2 regions of the Stenotrophomonas sp. KH_052 genome follow, and region 1 is predicted to be linked to the other one. Evidence: predicted binding sites of a transcription regulator. Region 1 holds the regulator's gene; the other holds the start of a gene.
What was found. Region 1 encodes FliA, which starts transcription of late flagellar genes. Its sites were predicted from a motif close to TAAAGTTTNNCNNNCNNNGGCCGATAA; they were not measured.
Positions count from the first base shown of each region.

Region 2: the regulator FliA is predicted to act here: its motif matches at 4,588-4,614, upstream of AC3ITW_RS06370 (methyl-accepting chemotaxis protein).

Region 1 is NZ_CM174475.1:2,193,709-2,201,458, forward strand. It holds gene AC3ITW_RS10185 (chemotaxis protein CheA) at 1-829, opposite strand, end outside; gene AC3ITW_RS10190 (protein phosphatase CheZ) at 832-1,437, opposite strand; gene cheY (chemotaxis response regulator CheY) at 1,437-1,829, opposite strand; gene AC3ITW_RS10200 (RNA polymerase sigma factor FliA) at 1,887-2,630, opposite strand; gene AC3ITW_RS10205 (MinD/ParA family ATP-binding protein) at 2,627-3,514, opposite strand; gene flhF (flagellar biosynthesis GTPase FlhF) at 3,501-5,129, opposite strand; gene flhA (flagellar biosynthesis protein FlhA) at 5,275-7,335, opposite strand; gene flhB (flagellar biosynthesis protein FlhB) at 7,380-7,750, opposite strand, start outside.
Region 2 is NZ_CM174475.1:1,380,486-1,388,235, forward strand. It holds gene AC3ITW_RS06340 (YadA-like family protein) at 1-61, opposite strand, end outside; gene AC3ITW_RS06345 (M15 family metallopeptidase) at 126-881, opposite strand; gene AC3ITW_RS06350 (hypothetical protein) at 1,065-2,036, opposite strand; gene AC3ITW_RS06355 (YaaW family protein) at 2,027-2,731, opposite strand; gene AC3ITW_RS06360 (hypothetical protein) at 3,470-3,928, shown strand; gene AC3ITW_RS06365 (barstar family protein) at 3,973-4,365, opposite strand; gene AC3ITW_RS06370 (methyl-accepting chemotaxis protein) at 4,646-6,868, shown strand; gene AC3ITW_RS06375 (glycine zipper 2TM domain-containing protein) at 7,036-7,404, shown strand; gene AC3ITW_RS06380 (ABC transporter permease) at 7,524-7,750, opposite strand, start outside.

The DNA.
Region 1 (7,750 bases):
ACACGGCGCGGTCCAGCTCTTCGTCGCGCAGGCGCGCACGCAGGGTCTTCAACCGATTGCGTGACAGCACCAGTTCGCCGATCAGGTTGACGATCGCATCCAGGCGCTTGGTATCCACGCGCACGGTGTGCTCGGCTTCGGCCAGTGGCTTGGCGGGCGGCTTGGCCGCCGGCGCGGGTGCGGCCGGACGCGGCGCGGGCGTCGCTGCTGCCGCCGGCACTGCGGCGACCGGTTTGGTGCCGGGTGCGGCGCCACCGTGCAGCTGGTCGAGCAGGGCTTCGAATTCGTCCTCGCTGATCAGGCCGTCGTCGGCCTTCTTTGCGGCCGCGACTGCGGTCGGGGCGTTGCCGCCGTGCAGCTGGTCGAGCAGGGCCTCGAACTCATCGTCGGTGATCAGGTCACTGCCACCGGTGATGGGCGCAGCGGCGGCCGCCGGCGTGGCGGTGGCGCCACCGTGTACATCGAACTGCGCGATCAGCTCGGGGGGCGCGTAGCCCGGTTCGGTACCCGAGGACACCGCATCCAGCATCGACTGCAGGTAATCCAGCGATTGCTGGGCGGCATCGAAATGGTGGGCCTGCAGCACCGCCTGGCCGGCGCGCGCGGCGCCGAGGGCTTCTTCGGCGGCATGGCACAGTTCAACCATGGCCGTCACGCCGAGGAAGCCGGCGCCACCCTTCAGCGTGTGGTAGCCGCGGAACACCGCATTGAGCTGTTCGCCGTCCTGGGGTGCCTGCTCCAGCGACACCAGCTGTTCGCCCAGGCGATCCAGGATTTCCTGCGCCTCGATGATGAAATCGGCAGTGATGTCGTCGGATACCGCGCTCATGCTTACAGCCCCAGGTCCGACAACAGGTCGTCGGCGTCGTTCTGCGAGACCGCGTGGCGGTCCAGTCCCTTCAGTGCCGGCCCGGCCAGTTCCGGGTCGGAGCGATGCTGTTCCGGCGGCAGGCCGAGTGCGCCGAAGCCTTCGTGCACGCGGCGCACGATGCCGACCACGCGACGGATGATCTGCCCGGTCAGGTCCTGGTAGCTCTGGGTCAGGGCGATCTCGGTCAGGTTGTGGCGGATGCGCTCGAGCTGCGCGTCCTGGCCCGGCTGCAGGCCTTCGGCGCGCAGCTGCTCGGTCAGGCTGCGGCATTCCTCGGCCAGGTCCAGGGTGCGGTGGGTGGCCTGTTCGGTCATCGCCACCACGTGGTCCAGGCGCGCACAGGCGTCGTCCAGTTCGCCGGCTTCATCGGGCACGGTCGGCAGTTCACCCAGCGCCTGTCCCAGCTCGCGGGCCAGCCGCGAAAGACCGCTCATCATCGGCTGCGTGCGCAGCGCGACCAGCCCGTCGATGCGCTGCCGCCACGCGGCTTCGTCACCGGACTCGAGTGCGTCCAGGGCTTCCTGCAGGCGCAGGGCGAGGGCGTTCCTGTCGACCGTGGTATCCATCAGGCGCTGGCCGCCAGGCGTTCGAAGATCTTGCCGAGCTTCTCTTCCAGGGTCTGCGCGGTGAACGGCTTGATGATGTAGCCGTTCACGCCGCTCTGGGCGGCTTCGATGATCTGCTCGCGCTTGGCTTCGGCCGTCACCATCAGCACCGGCAGTGTCTTCAGCTTGGCATCGGCGCGGATCGCCTTGAGCAGTTCGATGCCGGTCATCACCGGCATGTTCCAGTCGGTGACCACGAAATCGAACGGCTGGCTCTGCAGCAGCGACAGCGCGGCATGCCCGTCCTCGGCTTCGGCGGTATTGGTGAAGCCCAGATCGCCCAGCAGGTTCTTGACGATCCGACGCATGGTCGAGAAGTCGTCGACGATCAGGATGCGCATGTTCTTGTTCAAAGCAGAGTTCCTTTGTTGTTCAGTCCGGGCGGCCGGGGGCAGCCGCCTCGGGCATGTTCATTCTTCCAGGCCGGCGTCCGCCGCCTCGAAAATCTTCAGTCGACCACGCAGGCGCAGCACTGCCTGGCCGTGGATCTGGCAGACCCGCGATTCACTCACGCCAAGCACCGCGCCGATCTCCTTCAGGTTCAGCTCCTGCTCGTAGTAGAGCGACAGCACCAGCTGCTCGCGCTCGGGCAGGTGGCCGATCGCCTTGCCCAGCTCGCGGCCGAACTCGCCGCGCTCCAGCACCTGCTGCGGGGTCGGGCCACCCTGGGTGACCGTGTCCAGCTCGCCCTGGTCTTCGATGCGCGACTCCAGGCTCAGCACCTGGCCACGTGCGGCGTCTTCCATCAGCCTCAGGTATTCGGGCAGCGGCATTTCCATCGCCGCGGCCACTTCGGTGGCACTGGCGGCGCGGCCGCTGCTCTGCTCCAGGCGGCGGATGGTGGCGGCGGCATCACGAGCGCGGCGGTGGACGGAGCGGGGCACCCAGTCGCCACGGCGGATCTCGTCGATCATCGAGCCGCGGATGCGGATCGACGCATAGGTCTCGAACGAGGCGCCCTGGTCGGCGTCGTAGCTGCGCGAGGCTTCGATCAGGCCCATCATGCCGGCCTGGATCAGGTCATCGACCTCGACGCTGGCCGGCAGGCGCGCGGCCAGGTGGTGGGCGATGCGCCGCACCAGGTCCGAATGCTGGGCGATGACTTCGTTCGCCGCCGAGCGCTGCACTTCCCTGTACTGGGCTGCGCCTTTCATGCCGTCACCCCACGCTGCTTGAGGATGCGTTCGAGGAAGAACTCGACGCCGCCACGCGGTTCGGTCGGCGCCTGCCAGCGCGCGGTACGGCGCGCGATCTCGGTGATGGCCAGCGCGGCCGGGCTGGACGGATAGGCCTTCACCACCGGCTGCTGGCGCTGCACCGACAGGCGCAGCCAATCGTCCTGCGGCACGCAGCCGAGGTAGTTCAGCGAGACATCGGCGAGGAACTTCTCGCAGACACGGGTCAGCTTTTCGTACAGCACGCGGCCCTCGTTGGGATCGCGCACCATGTTGGCCACCACCTGGATGCGGTCCACGCCACGCTCGCGCGACAGCACCTTGATCAGTGCGTAGGCGTCGGTGATCGAGGCCGGCTCGTCACAGACCACCACCACGGTGTCCTGTGCGGCCTGGCAGAAGGTCAATACGCCATCGTTGATGCCGGCGGCGGTGTCCACCACCATGATGTCCAACTCGCGTTCCAGCTCGGAGAACACGTTGACCAGGCCGACGTGCTCGGCCGGGGCCAGCTCGGCCATGTGGCGGCGGCCGGACGCGGCCGGGACCACCAGCACGCCGTTCGGGCCTTCGACGATGACGTCATCCAGCGAGCAGCGGCCGGCGACCAGGTCGGCCAGCGTGAAGGTGGGGTCCAGGCCCAGGATCACGTCGATGTTGGCCAGGCCGAGGTCGGCGTCCAGCAGCAGCGTGCGCTTGCCCATGCCGGCCAGTGCCACCGCCAGGTTGGCGGACACATTCGTCTTGCCCACGCCGCCCTTGCCGCCAGTGACCGCAATGGTGCGCACAGGGCCGAGCGGCTCGCTGCGGGTGGCCGACAGCGGGAAGGTCTTGGTCAGCTTGGCGTACTCACGCGACGGCATGGTTCAACTCCGGGTTGCAGGGCATATCGGCCGCGCGGCGCAAATCTTCAAGGCGAAGTACGAGATTGGCTGCACTGGCCCGGTGCAGGTCCTCCGGAACGTCCTGGCCGTCGGTCACCCAGGTGATCGGCAGGGCGTGGTCCACGGCCACCGACAGGGCGTTGCCGAAGCGGCCGGTCTCGTCCAGCTTGCTCAGCACCAGGCCCTGCAGGTTGGCCGCGCCGAAGCGGCGGACCACCTCGTCCATGTCGCCGAAGCTGGTGTTGGCCGGCAGCACCAACAGGGTGCGGACCTGGCGGGCGGCACGCAGCCACTGCAGCTGGGCGGCCAGTGCGCGGTCGCGCGGGCCCAGGCCGGCGGTGTCGATCAGCACCAGCTTGTAGTCCTTCAAGCGTTCCAGCAGCTGGTCCAGGTCGGTGCCGCTGTTGGCCTCGTGCACCGCGATGCCGAGCTGGCGGCCGTAACCGTACAGCTGCTCACGCGCACCGATGCGGGTGGTGTCGGTGGTGACCAGGGCGACATCGCGCGGTGCGTGCTTCTCGGCGAAGCGCGAGGCCAGCTTGGCGATGGTGGTGGTCTTGCCGGCGCCGGTCGGGCCGACCAGGGCGATCACGCCGCCTTCCTCCAGCGGGTCGACCGGGGCGATCGGCAGCTTGCGCGAGATCAGGCCCAGCATCAGGCCGCGGCCGCGGTGGGCATCGGTCTCCAGCGGGATCTGCATTGCCACGTCGCGGGCCAGGCCAGCGTCGAAGCCGTACTCGTCCATCAGGTCCAGTGCAGTGGCGCGCACCGGGCAGCCACGCAGGCGCTCGTCGGTGAAGCGGTTCATTTCGCGCTCGATCACCTGGCGCATGCCGGCCACTTCCTGGCGCAGCTGTCGGATCTCGGCATCGTCCTGGGCGACCACGGTCAGCACCGGGGGCGGTGCAAGGGTCGGTTCCGGGGCGGCGTCGACGGTTGCGTCCGCCAGCGACGGTTCGTCGGCGAAGGTCTGCGACTGCGCATCGGCCACAACGCTGGCCGGCAGCGGCGGCGGCTGCACGGCCGGGGCCGGGCCTTGCTGGTGCTCGGCATGCGGCGGATCGATCTGGAAGCGGGCACGGTTGGCCGTCGCGATCGCGGCGGGTGTGGCGGCAGCGTCGGCGACGGCATCCGCGAACGGGCCGAAGGCCTGTTCCGCACGCGCCGGTTCGTTGACGGCAGCGCGGGCCAGGGTTGCGGCGAAGCCGGTGCTGCCGCGGGTCGGCACGATCTCGTCGGCGCTGTCCAGGGTGCGGCCGGTGGCACCGACGGCAGCGCGGGCCAGCGCGGCAACGGCCGAGGTGGTCGCAGCCACCGGCTCTGGTGCCGGGGTGGCACTGCGGCGACGGGTCACAGCAGCGATCACCGCATCGGCGGCGGTGCGCGGCTTCGGTGCCGGCAGCGGGGCGATGTCACGACGCGAGGCTTCCAGTGCGCGCTGCACGGCACTCTCATCGTAGTTGGCGGCGGCGACGATCTCGATGCCTTCCTCGATCCGGCGGTTGGACAGGATCACGGCGTCAGGACCATGTTCCTTGCGCACCAGGTTCATGGCCGAGCGCATGTCGGCGGCGACGAATCGTTTGATTTTCATGCTGTGGTCACGGGACGAAGACGGCGGGGTGGCGGTCGGAGAACTCGGGTGGTCGGTGGTCTGCACGGTGCGGGTTCCCCTTGGTATCTGTCTGTTGCGTTGGTTCGAAAGTGGTGTCTGTTTTCTGGCGCATCGGAGGGCGGCGTCAGCTGATCGTTCCGACCAGCTTCAGGCGCTTGTCCTCCGGCACCTCGCTGTAGGCCAGGACCGACAGCGACGGAACGCTGTGGCGGACCAGGCGGGCCAGCGCGGCGCGCACCGGGCCAGGTACCAGCACGACCGCGGGCTCGTTGCGCGCTTCCTGCTTGCTGACACATTCGGCCAGGCTCTGGTGCAGTCGCTCAGCGAGTCCGGGTTCCAGCGCGGCGCCGTTGCCCTGCGTGGACTCCTGCAAGACACGTTCCAATTGTGGGTTGAGCGTGAACACCGGCAGCTCCGCCGACATTCCGGCGATCTCCTGCACGATGAAACGACCCAGTGCGGTGCGCACGGCCGCAGTCAGCACGGCCGGGTCCTGGCTGCTGGGCGCGTGTTCAACCAGCGCTTCGGCGATCTTGCGCAGCTGGCGGATTGGAATGCGCTCGACCAGCAGGTTCTGCAGCACGCGCACCACCGCCGACAGGGGCAGTGCCTTCGGCGTCAGATCTTCGACGAGCTTGGGCGCGCTCTTGGCCAGGTTGGCCAGCAGGTGCTGCACTTCTTCGTGGCCGAGCAGTTCCGGCGCGTGTTCGCGGATGAGGTGCGAGAGGTGGGTGGCGACCACGGTGGCCGGATCGACCACGGTGTAGCCCAGCGTCTCGGCCTGCGCACGCTGGTGCGGCTGGATCCAGGTCGCGTCCAGGCCGAAGGCGGGGTCCTTGCCGGCGATGCCTTCCAGCGCACCGAGCGCGCTGCCCGGGTCCAGCGCCAGCTCACGGTCCGGATGGATCTCGGCGGTGGCCACCGGCACGCCGTGCACCAGCACGCGGTAGCCATTGGCCGGCAGTTCCAGGTTGTCACGGATGTGCACCGACGGGATCAGGAAGCCGACGTCCTGGGTCAGCTTGCGGCGCACGCCCTTGATCCGCGCCATCAGTTCGCCGCCCTGGTTGCTGTCCACCAGCGGGATCAAGCGATAGCCAACCTCCAGGCCCAGCGGATCGACCGGGCGCAGCTCGTCCCAGCTCAGTTCGGCGGTGGCCGCGGGTGCGGCCGGACGGCCCAGTGCAGTGAGTGCGGCGGCGTCACTGCTGCCGGCGGTGGCATCGGCAGCCGGCAGCTTGCTCTTCCGGTACAGCTTCCAGGCGATGAAGCCCAGGATCGCGGCCAGCGTCAGGAAAGCGACGTTGGGCATGCCCGGCACCAGGCCGACCACGCCGAGGATGCCGGCGGTGATCGCCAGCGCACGGTACTGGCCGAACACCTGGCCGCTCATCGCCTGGGCCATGTCCTGCGAGCGCGAGGCGCGGGTGACCAGCATCGCCACCGCACTGGAGACCAGCAGCGCCGGCAGCTGCGCCACCAGGCCGTCACCGATGGACAGCAGCGTGTAGGTCGCAGCGGCATCGCCGAACGGCATGCCATGCTGCAGCACACCCACGGCCAGGCCGCCCAGCATGTTGATGAACAGGATCAGGATGCCGGCGATGGCATCACCACGGATGAACTTGCTGGCACCGTCCATCGCGCCGTAGAAGTCGGCTTCCTCGCGCACTTCCTCGCGGCGCAGCTTGGCTTCTTCACGCGTCAGCAAACCGGCGTTGAGGTCGGCGTCGATCGCCATCTGCTTGCCGGGCATGGCGTCCAGAATGAAGCGCGCGGTCACTTCCGAGACGCGGCCGGCACCCTTGGTGATGACCACGAAGTTGATGATGGTCAGGATCGCGAACACCACGATGCCGACCGCGTAGTTGCCACCGATCACGAACTCGCCGAAGGCGGCGATGACCTTGCCGGCCGCGTCATGGCCGTTCTGGCCGTTGAGCAGGATCACGCGGGTGGAGGCCACGTTCAGCGCCAGCCGCAGCATGGTGGTGACCAGCAGCACGATCGGGAAGATTGTGAAGTCCAGCGGGCGCTTCACGTAGACCACCGCCAGCAGCACCATCAGCGAGATGGCGATGTTGAAGGTGAACAGCGCATCGAGCACCGGCGCGGCCAGCGGCACCACGACCATGGCCAGCAGTGCCAGCACGATCAGCGGCGCGCCAAGGCCCTGGCGGATCATTTCCAGGGCGCGGCGGGTGTTGAAGCCGGGGGAGGGCTGGGCGCTCACGGGCGGCCTCCCTTGCCGAATTCATCCACCTGGATGTGCGGGCTGTCCGGCATCGGGCCAGTGCGCCAGGCGCGCAGCTGGTAGACGTAGGACAGGACCTGGGCCACGGCCGAATACAGTCTCACGGGGATTTCCTTTCCGAGTTGGCCTTCCCGATACAAGGCGCGTGCCAAAGGCGGCGCCGAGACGATGGCGACCTTGTTGCCATCGGCCACTTCACGGATGCGCAGGGCGGTCTCGTCCACGCCCAGGGCGACCACTTTGGGAGCGTTCATGGCACCGCCCTCGTACTTCAGGGCCACCGCATAGTGGGTCGGATTGACCACCACCACATCGGCAGTGGGGACCGCCTCCATCATCCGGCGGT
Region 2 (7,750 bases), 810 kb from region 1:
GTGAGGAAAACAACGCGCCCCCCATCAAAGCCGTCAAAATCGAAATGCGAAGCGAAGCCATGAAAACCCTCCGAGTATGGATTGATACTTCATCCATAGCAGGCGATTTCATTTCCGCAAGGCGATCATCCGATCTTTTTCAATGTGTTAGGAAAGGTCGCAAAACAAACCCGACGCGGGAGCGTCCAGTTCCAGGCCATCCGGTTTTCATTGCCCCACGCCAGACACTCCGTTTCCATGCCAGCAGGACACCAGGCCGGAGCCAGCGCCCGGGCCAGCACTTCAGAAGAGGGTGTCCCGGTCACTGGAGGAAACGCGCCCGGCTTGCGTCCCTGCCGGTAGGCCCACTTGGCCTGGCCGCACTCGGCTTTCAGTTCGACGTGGGGATAGTCTTTCGGGTTGGTCCACCGGCCGCCCCAGTTCAGCCCCACGATCTCCGCCAGCTCGCCAAAGCGTTGATAGCCGGCCATTACATAGGCATCGTCCAGGTTCCAGCTCGGCTCGCCATTGACGAAAACGGCGGCATCCAATGCGAGGCCGAAGTTGTGGCAACTACTGTAGGCACCAACCGTCGTGACATTAGAAGCTGAAGCGAGTAGCGCAGCTTGCCGCTCTGGCGAACGGTAGCCCTCGACCGGGCGGACGTCGTAGCCCTCTGCTGCGAGTTGAGCTTGGACGGCTTCAACCTTTTCCCGCAGCGCTGGGGAAACCCCTTTCCACATCCTTTCACTTTTCGGATGGAAGAACCGGTAAATGGCGCCGTGCGGCTTAGGGGTTTGGTAGATCCAAGGGGTGCTGGGCTTGGGTTTGGGTTGAACGGTCGAACACCCGGCCAAGGCCAGGCAAGCCAGGATGGCGGTGATGGTAAATCGGGACTGCATGCTTTCCTCCCAGAAAGATCGTTGGATGCATTCAGGGATAGTGGATTGTATGGAAAGCGCAAGGCGAAAAAAATAAAAAGCCCCCGAGTCATCCGGGGGTGGGGGCTTAATGAGGCATGGGGAGGTAAGAAAGCATGCCTCATTAGTTAATAGCACGCATCAAATAAAAGTCAATCCAGGTGACTACGCCGCAATCACCACGATCTCTCCTGTCGTCGCCGCTTCGTTCACAGCGTCGACATCGAAGTGTTCGAGGGCGAGAAGGTCGGCCTGGTAGGTAAGGGCAGGGATGGCTTGCTGCCCCTGTTGGATGAAAGAAGTCACCTTGCTCAGCTGATCTTCGGTGATGCTGAAAGCGAACTGGCGATCCGAGGTCAAGGCCTGCACGCGGCTCCCGTTGAGTTCCTCCAGATCCTGCGCAAGGTTCCGAAGGGTTTCTTGCCCGCGCTCGCGGGCTCCCACCTTGGTCTGGATATGGGAGAGGAACAGGCCAAGGTTCACTAGGCGGTCTTGGAGAACCTGGATATCAATCAAGCGAGCTTCGTTGTTGCTTGCTGCCTTAACTGCGTGGCGCTGCAACACCAGCTTGGTGAACTGGTATTGCTCGTGGAAATCTTGGATCTTGTGCTTGAGGAGCTCCGTGTCGCCTTCCTCAAAGTGCTGTTGGCAAGCCAGGACCAGGCCGCGGAACCTCGCCTCATCCATCAGCAAGCTACGCTCGTGGGCCTCGCTCACCAGCTGAAGTGTCTGGGCTATGCCAGCGGACTGGGACTCGATTTGGCCGCTGATCTTGTTGAGCTTTCTACAAACAATGACGAAGCCTGCGGTTGTGACCGCCAGGTTCAAGCCAGCCATGGCGAGGTTTGCCATCTGCAGGGCCTGAAGTGAGCCCATGCTCTGTTGGAGGACATCAATGCCGCCCTGAAGATTGCCCATACTTTGTTGCATGGCGGCCTGCAGTTGGGAAATGCTCTGCTGGGCCTGCTGCGGGTCGCTTGGGAATACAAGGTGCGCGGCGATCTGGCCCCCCTTTCCAGTTCCCGCGGCGTATCGCACCACGCCGCCAAAAACGTTCAGCTCCCCAGAAGCGACACGCGCAAGGATGTCTTGGAGCTTGGGCAGATCACGCGCCAGCTCTGCATTGATCAGAGACATGCTTTCAGCCTCTCACAATAGTGTTGGAAATCGGCGTCGATCCGCTTGCGACGAATCTTGGCGATCTGGAGAACAGCCGGGATTGTGATGCGGAATGCTGGGCCTGTGGCTTCATAGAGTGAGTATCCCGCGGCCCCAACAGCGACAGGCCCCGCGACAAACGATGCTGCACGAGCGCCCAAAGCGGATGCAAAGCCTGCGACCCCACCAGCGGAGGCCAAGCCTGTTGCCGTCCCTGCGTTTTGAACTAGTTGTTGCACCACCTTGTCGATGACCGAGTTCGGCGTGGTCTCGCCAGCGCCCTCTGCAGTTGCATCGTCGGGCGAGTATTTCCCGATGGCTCCCGCAAGGGCCAACTCTTCGAGGGCATAGACGTCGGCGCCCTCTGGGATCTTGCTACCCAGCTTTTTAGCAACGTCTTTAGCTAGCTCCGGGTATTCGACCCCGGAGGACCTGTAGGTGTTCATCAGGGTGTTGCCGCCGAAGTCGCAGATCTCCTTTTCCAGGACATCAGCAATCGACTGAAGGGCCCCTTCGGCCTTTCGCTTAACGATGAGCGCCTTGATGCCAGAATCGAGCGCGAGCCGCCCCTTGCCGTTGTCGGTGATCAAGTCAGCAAGGACATCCAGATCTTCACTGCCGGCTTGAGAAAGAAGCTCGGCCAATGGCCGGTTTCGTGGAACGCTGAAATCCATGTTTTCCCCTGTATGGGCTGCCTAGCCCGTCTGTCTCTTGGCGTTAGGGCTCGATCTACAATCGGCCCTTCGAATCGGATTCTAACCAAAGCCGCCGTAGTCTCGGTCATTGGAGTCGCATTGAAAGAGATCGGCAGTTCGGTCACTGGAAAAAGCGCGTGCAGCGCTTCTCGGCCATGAAGAGCGAGGGGCGGGCGATGATGGAAGTCGAGATGGGCTGCTCAGGGGCCGAACGGCGGCGGCGCCGTTGTCAGAATCTCGGTCAGCCCACGCGGCTGCTCAGTGTGGAAATGGTTCGTTCCCTAACGCGTCCAGCGATTGCCGCTTGGGAGTCCTTGCGAGGTCGGGACTTGACCCTAAGGAAGAGGCGATGAGCCGCGCCGCGGTTCAAGAGTCGTGTAGCGACAGTGTAGCAATGCCAGCCCTCAGTGGGCGCGGTCCCGGAAAATATCTTTCAGAAACATACGGATGCAAAGCATGCGCCCGTGATGCTTCATCAGCGGGGTGTGTTCGGCGGACTTTTCTTTTGACATGGGGCTCGTGAATCCGGGGCGTCCGGCCGCGCCGGAGGGCGGCGGCAGCGGAGCTGGTACAGGGCCGTCCATGGTAACGGGTGGAACGGGTCGCGCGTCGGCTGCCTGCTGTCGCAGCCGAAGGTTGGGGCTATCAAGCCCGGCAGCGGGGGTGTAGCCTCCGGTCTGCGGCCAGGCTGGCGGCACGACAATCAAGGAGCGAGCGATGACGCAACATTCTGCGCCCCATGAAGGCCCGCAGGCCAAGGCCGCCGTTGAAGCACCGCCATCGCTCTACATCGTCGCGCTCTACCAGATTGTGGGTGGCGCCTTGGCCCTCTACGGCATGCTTGAAGTCTATGGGCCGAAAGTGCCGGAGTACCAATTGCTGGCGCGGATGAGCCTCTACCACTCCTTGCCTTATGCTGCGCTGGTCACTGCCGGTGTGCTCAACGGACTGGCGGGCATCGTGATCGGGGTGGGCATATTCGCGCGCTGGGGATGGGTTCGCCCACTGTTCGTCATCATGTTCCTGGAGACCATGGTGCTGAAGCTGGTCGATATGAAAAGCGCTGGCCCATTCGAGTTTCTTACGCTTGGCGCGATCTTCTGCGTGTCGTTGTACTGCGCGTTCCTGTTGTACCGTGAGCCGGCAAGCCGCTACTTCGCCAGCCGGGCACGCTGAGTCGATCGGATGCCTGGGCATGCGCAGGATGGAGTTCGATACCGTCAATCCGGTACGAGTGTGATGTTCGGATGGCTGTTGAATATCTGCATGACGATCTCGAAGTAGGTCTGGCCCTCGCCCCGTTGCAGCGCCTGCAGTTGGCGGGCAATGGCTTGCGTATTGAAGCGCCCTGGTGCGTCGAGCTTGGCCTGCAGCCAGCGGCCGGTGGCATCCGCGCCCAGGGCCGTTCGGCTGTGCGCGATGTCGCGCCAGATGACCCTGGCCTGGCCATGCCCGGCCAGCGCGCCATAGCCACCATGCAACAGGTCGTCCAGCGCATCCAGGCTCGGTCCAAGTTGCCAGTGCTCGCTGGCCATGAATACGCGGTTGATCTCCGCATACAGGCTGGCGATATCGTTTATGGAGGCGCCTTCGATGTGCAGCACAAGGGTCATGTGTGGTCTGTAGCCCGTCTGGAACGGTTCTGTCCGCTACAGATAACCTCTGGAGATTATGCAGCAGCGTGAGCGGGGCCTTGGCGCGGAGCCGGTCTGGTTTCAGTCGATCGTTGCGTTGTGATGAATCGTTGAAAATTATTTTTCGGTTAATCGCAACTGCATTTTTATGCTTGCGCTCACAGTTTAAATGCTTTGGATCGATTCAGTAATATCGACCCATAAAGTTTCCCTTGCCTGAGCCGCAACCGATCGTACGGTCATGATCAAGGGAATTGAGATGCTCGCCTTACGAAACCTCCGTGTGGGTTCCCGGCTGGGTGCCGGTTTCGGTCTGCTGTTGCTGTTCATCGTGGCCATCGTCGGCCTGGCGCTGTACGGAAATCACCTGAAGTCCGCCCAGTTCGAGAAAGTGGTGGACGTCAACATGGTGAAGATGCGGCTGTTGAACGACATGCTGGATACCAACAACGCGGTGTTGATGCACCGCCGGCTGATGGTGATCAAGCGCGGCGAGGATTTCGACAAGGATTATCAGAAGGCGCAGGAGCTGTCGCAGACCTACGACGGCATCTGGGCCAAATACATCAAGATTCCGCGTGATGCCACCGGCGATACCCTGGTTGCGAAAATCGACGCGGCACGCAAGGCCACCGATACGTCGACCCAGCATCTACACGATCGGATGAAGGCCGGTGATTTCGACGGCGCGGCCAAGGAGCTGCTGGCCGAGCATGGCTTGGCCACCGCCTGGAACGAATCCATCTCGGCCCTGCTTCGGCATCAGGAAATGCTGACCGAACGGAGTCGTGAGGAATATCGGTCGACCGAAGCCTGGACTGGCACGTTGTCGATCGTGTTCGGCGTGCTGAGCCTGGTACTGGGTTCACTGGCGGCGTGGGCCATCACCCGCAGCCTGACCCGTCCGCTGGAAGGGGCGGTGAAGCTGGCCGATGGCATCGCCAACGGGCGGCTGGACAGCAGCGTCGATGCCTCCGGCAATGACGAGGTCACCCAGTTGCTCCGGTCGATGCAGCGCATGCAGGCGCAGCTGCAGTCGGTGATGGCGGCGCAGGGCGAGCTGGCGCGCCAGCACGATGCGGGCAGCCTCAGTTACCGCATGGACGAGAGTGCCTTCCCCGGCGACTACGGGCGCATGGTGCATGAGACCAATGCGCTGGTCGGCTCGCACGTGCAGGTGCAGAACCGGCTGATCGAGGTGATGAAGCACTACGCGCGCGGCGATCTGTCGGTGGACATGGACCCTCTGCCCGGCGAGAAGGCGGCGATCACCCAGGCGATGGACGAAACCAAGTCCAGCTTGTCGGCGATCAACAGCGAGATCCGCCGGTTGGCGACAGCGGCTGCGGCAGGCGACTTCAGCCTGCGCGGCGACGAAGATCGCTTCGCCTATGATTTCCGCGACATGGTGGCCGGGCTCAATCGCCTGATGCAGACCACTGACGAGAACCTGGTGCAGGTCTCGACCCTGCTGCAGGCCATCTCGCGCGGCGACCTGACCGTGCGTATGCAGGGTGATTTCCATGGCGTGTTCGCGCGCATGCGTGATGACTGCAATGCCACCGTCGATCAGCTCAAGCAGATTGTCGGCCGCATCCAGTCCAGCGCGTCCAGCATCAACCTGGCGGCAGGCGAGATTGCCTCGGGAAACACCGATCTGTCGCGGCGCACCGAGCAGCAGGCGGCGAACCTGGAAGAGACGGCGGCATCGATGGAGGAGCTGACCTCCACCGTGAAGCAGAACGCCGAGCATGCCCGCCAGGCCAACCAGCTCGCGATTGGTGCGCACGGTGTCGCCTCGCAGGGCGGCGAGGTGGTCGGCCAGGTGGTCACCACGATGTCGGCCATCGAAGCCTCGTCGAAGAAGATCGCCGAGATCATCAGCGTCATCGACGGCATCGCGTTCCAGACCAACATCCTGGCCTTGAACGCGGCGGTGGAAGCTGCGCGTGCCGGTGAGCAGGGCAGGGGCTTTGCGGTGGTGGCCAGTGAGGTGCGCACGCTGGCACAGCGCTCGGCCGGTGCGGCCAAGGAGATCAAGGGCCTGATCGAGGATTCGGTGGGCAAGGTGGCCGACGGATCGGCGCTGGTCCGTCAGGCTGGCACGACCATGGGCGAGATCGTCGCCTCGGTGCAGCGGGTGACCGACATCATGGCCGACATCTCCGCCGCCTCGCAGGAGCAGAGCTCGGGCATCGAGCAGGTGAACCAGGCGGTAGTGCAGATGGACGAGACCACCCAGCAGAACGCTGCCCTGGTGGAAGAAGCGAGCGCCGCCGCACGCTCGATGGAGGAGCAGTCCAACCTGCTGGCCGAGGCGGTATCGGTGTTCCGCACTGGCGCGGTGACGGCCGCAGCTGCAGTACGCCCGGCCTTGGCCGCAGTGGCTGCCACGGTTACCCCGGTGCGCCGTCCGGCATCGCTGTCGCCACGCATCGAACCAACGCTGGCGGCCAATGCGGGCGGCTGGGAAGAGTTCTAGCAGGGTTGAATTGCCGGCAGGGAGACGGCGCCCATCACGATGGCTGATCGTGATGGGCGCGGATTTTCTTCCTGAACGCGCGATGGCCGATGAGGTGGCGGACACGCGCATTTCACTTCCGGTTGCCAACCGCGGGAGGACACTTGCGCCATACCGGAACTCAGGAGATGGCCATGAAGACCTCGACCCGATTGCTTGTGCTGGGCACCCTGCTGGCGGCTTCGTCGGTGGCCGGCGCGCAGACGTATGGGCCGCGCGATGAGGGACGCAAGTTCAACGACGGCAGCCGCGTGGTCTGCAAGAACGTGGAAGTGCAGCGCAACTCGCGCGATCCCAACCGCATTACGGGTACCGCTACCGGCGCCGTGATCGGTGGCCTGCTCGGCAATCAGGTTGGCGGCGGCAACGGCAAGAAGCTGGCCACCGTGGCAGGCGCCGTCGCCGGTGGTGCGGCCGGTCGCCAGATCCAGGGCAACAGCCAGCAGAAGAATGGTGATCGCGTCGTCGAACGTCGCTGCGAGCGCGTCTACCGCTGATTGCTCGACCCGTTACCCCTTCCACACTGCAGTACTCGGACGCCGGCCCCATGCCGGCGTTCGTCGTTATGGGAAAAGGGGACGGAGGGGATTAAGTCGCAATCCCCCAACCCGGCCGCTTACGACTTAATCCCCTCCGTCCCCTTTTTTGCGAGGAGGCGCCAGGCGGCGAGGGCACCGTAGAGCAGCAGCAGGGCGCTGAGGGTGATCAGTTCATGGCTGACTTCGGCCAGGCTGGCGTCCATCTGGTTCAGGCGCACCATCAGGTTGATGCCGGAGGTGGTCGGCAGCAGCTGCGCCAGCCAGACCAGCGGTTGCGGCGTCATCACCGCCGGCCACGACAGGT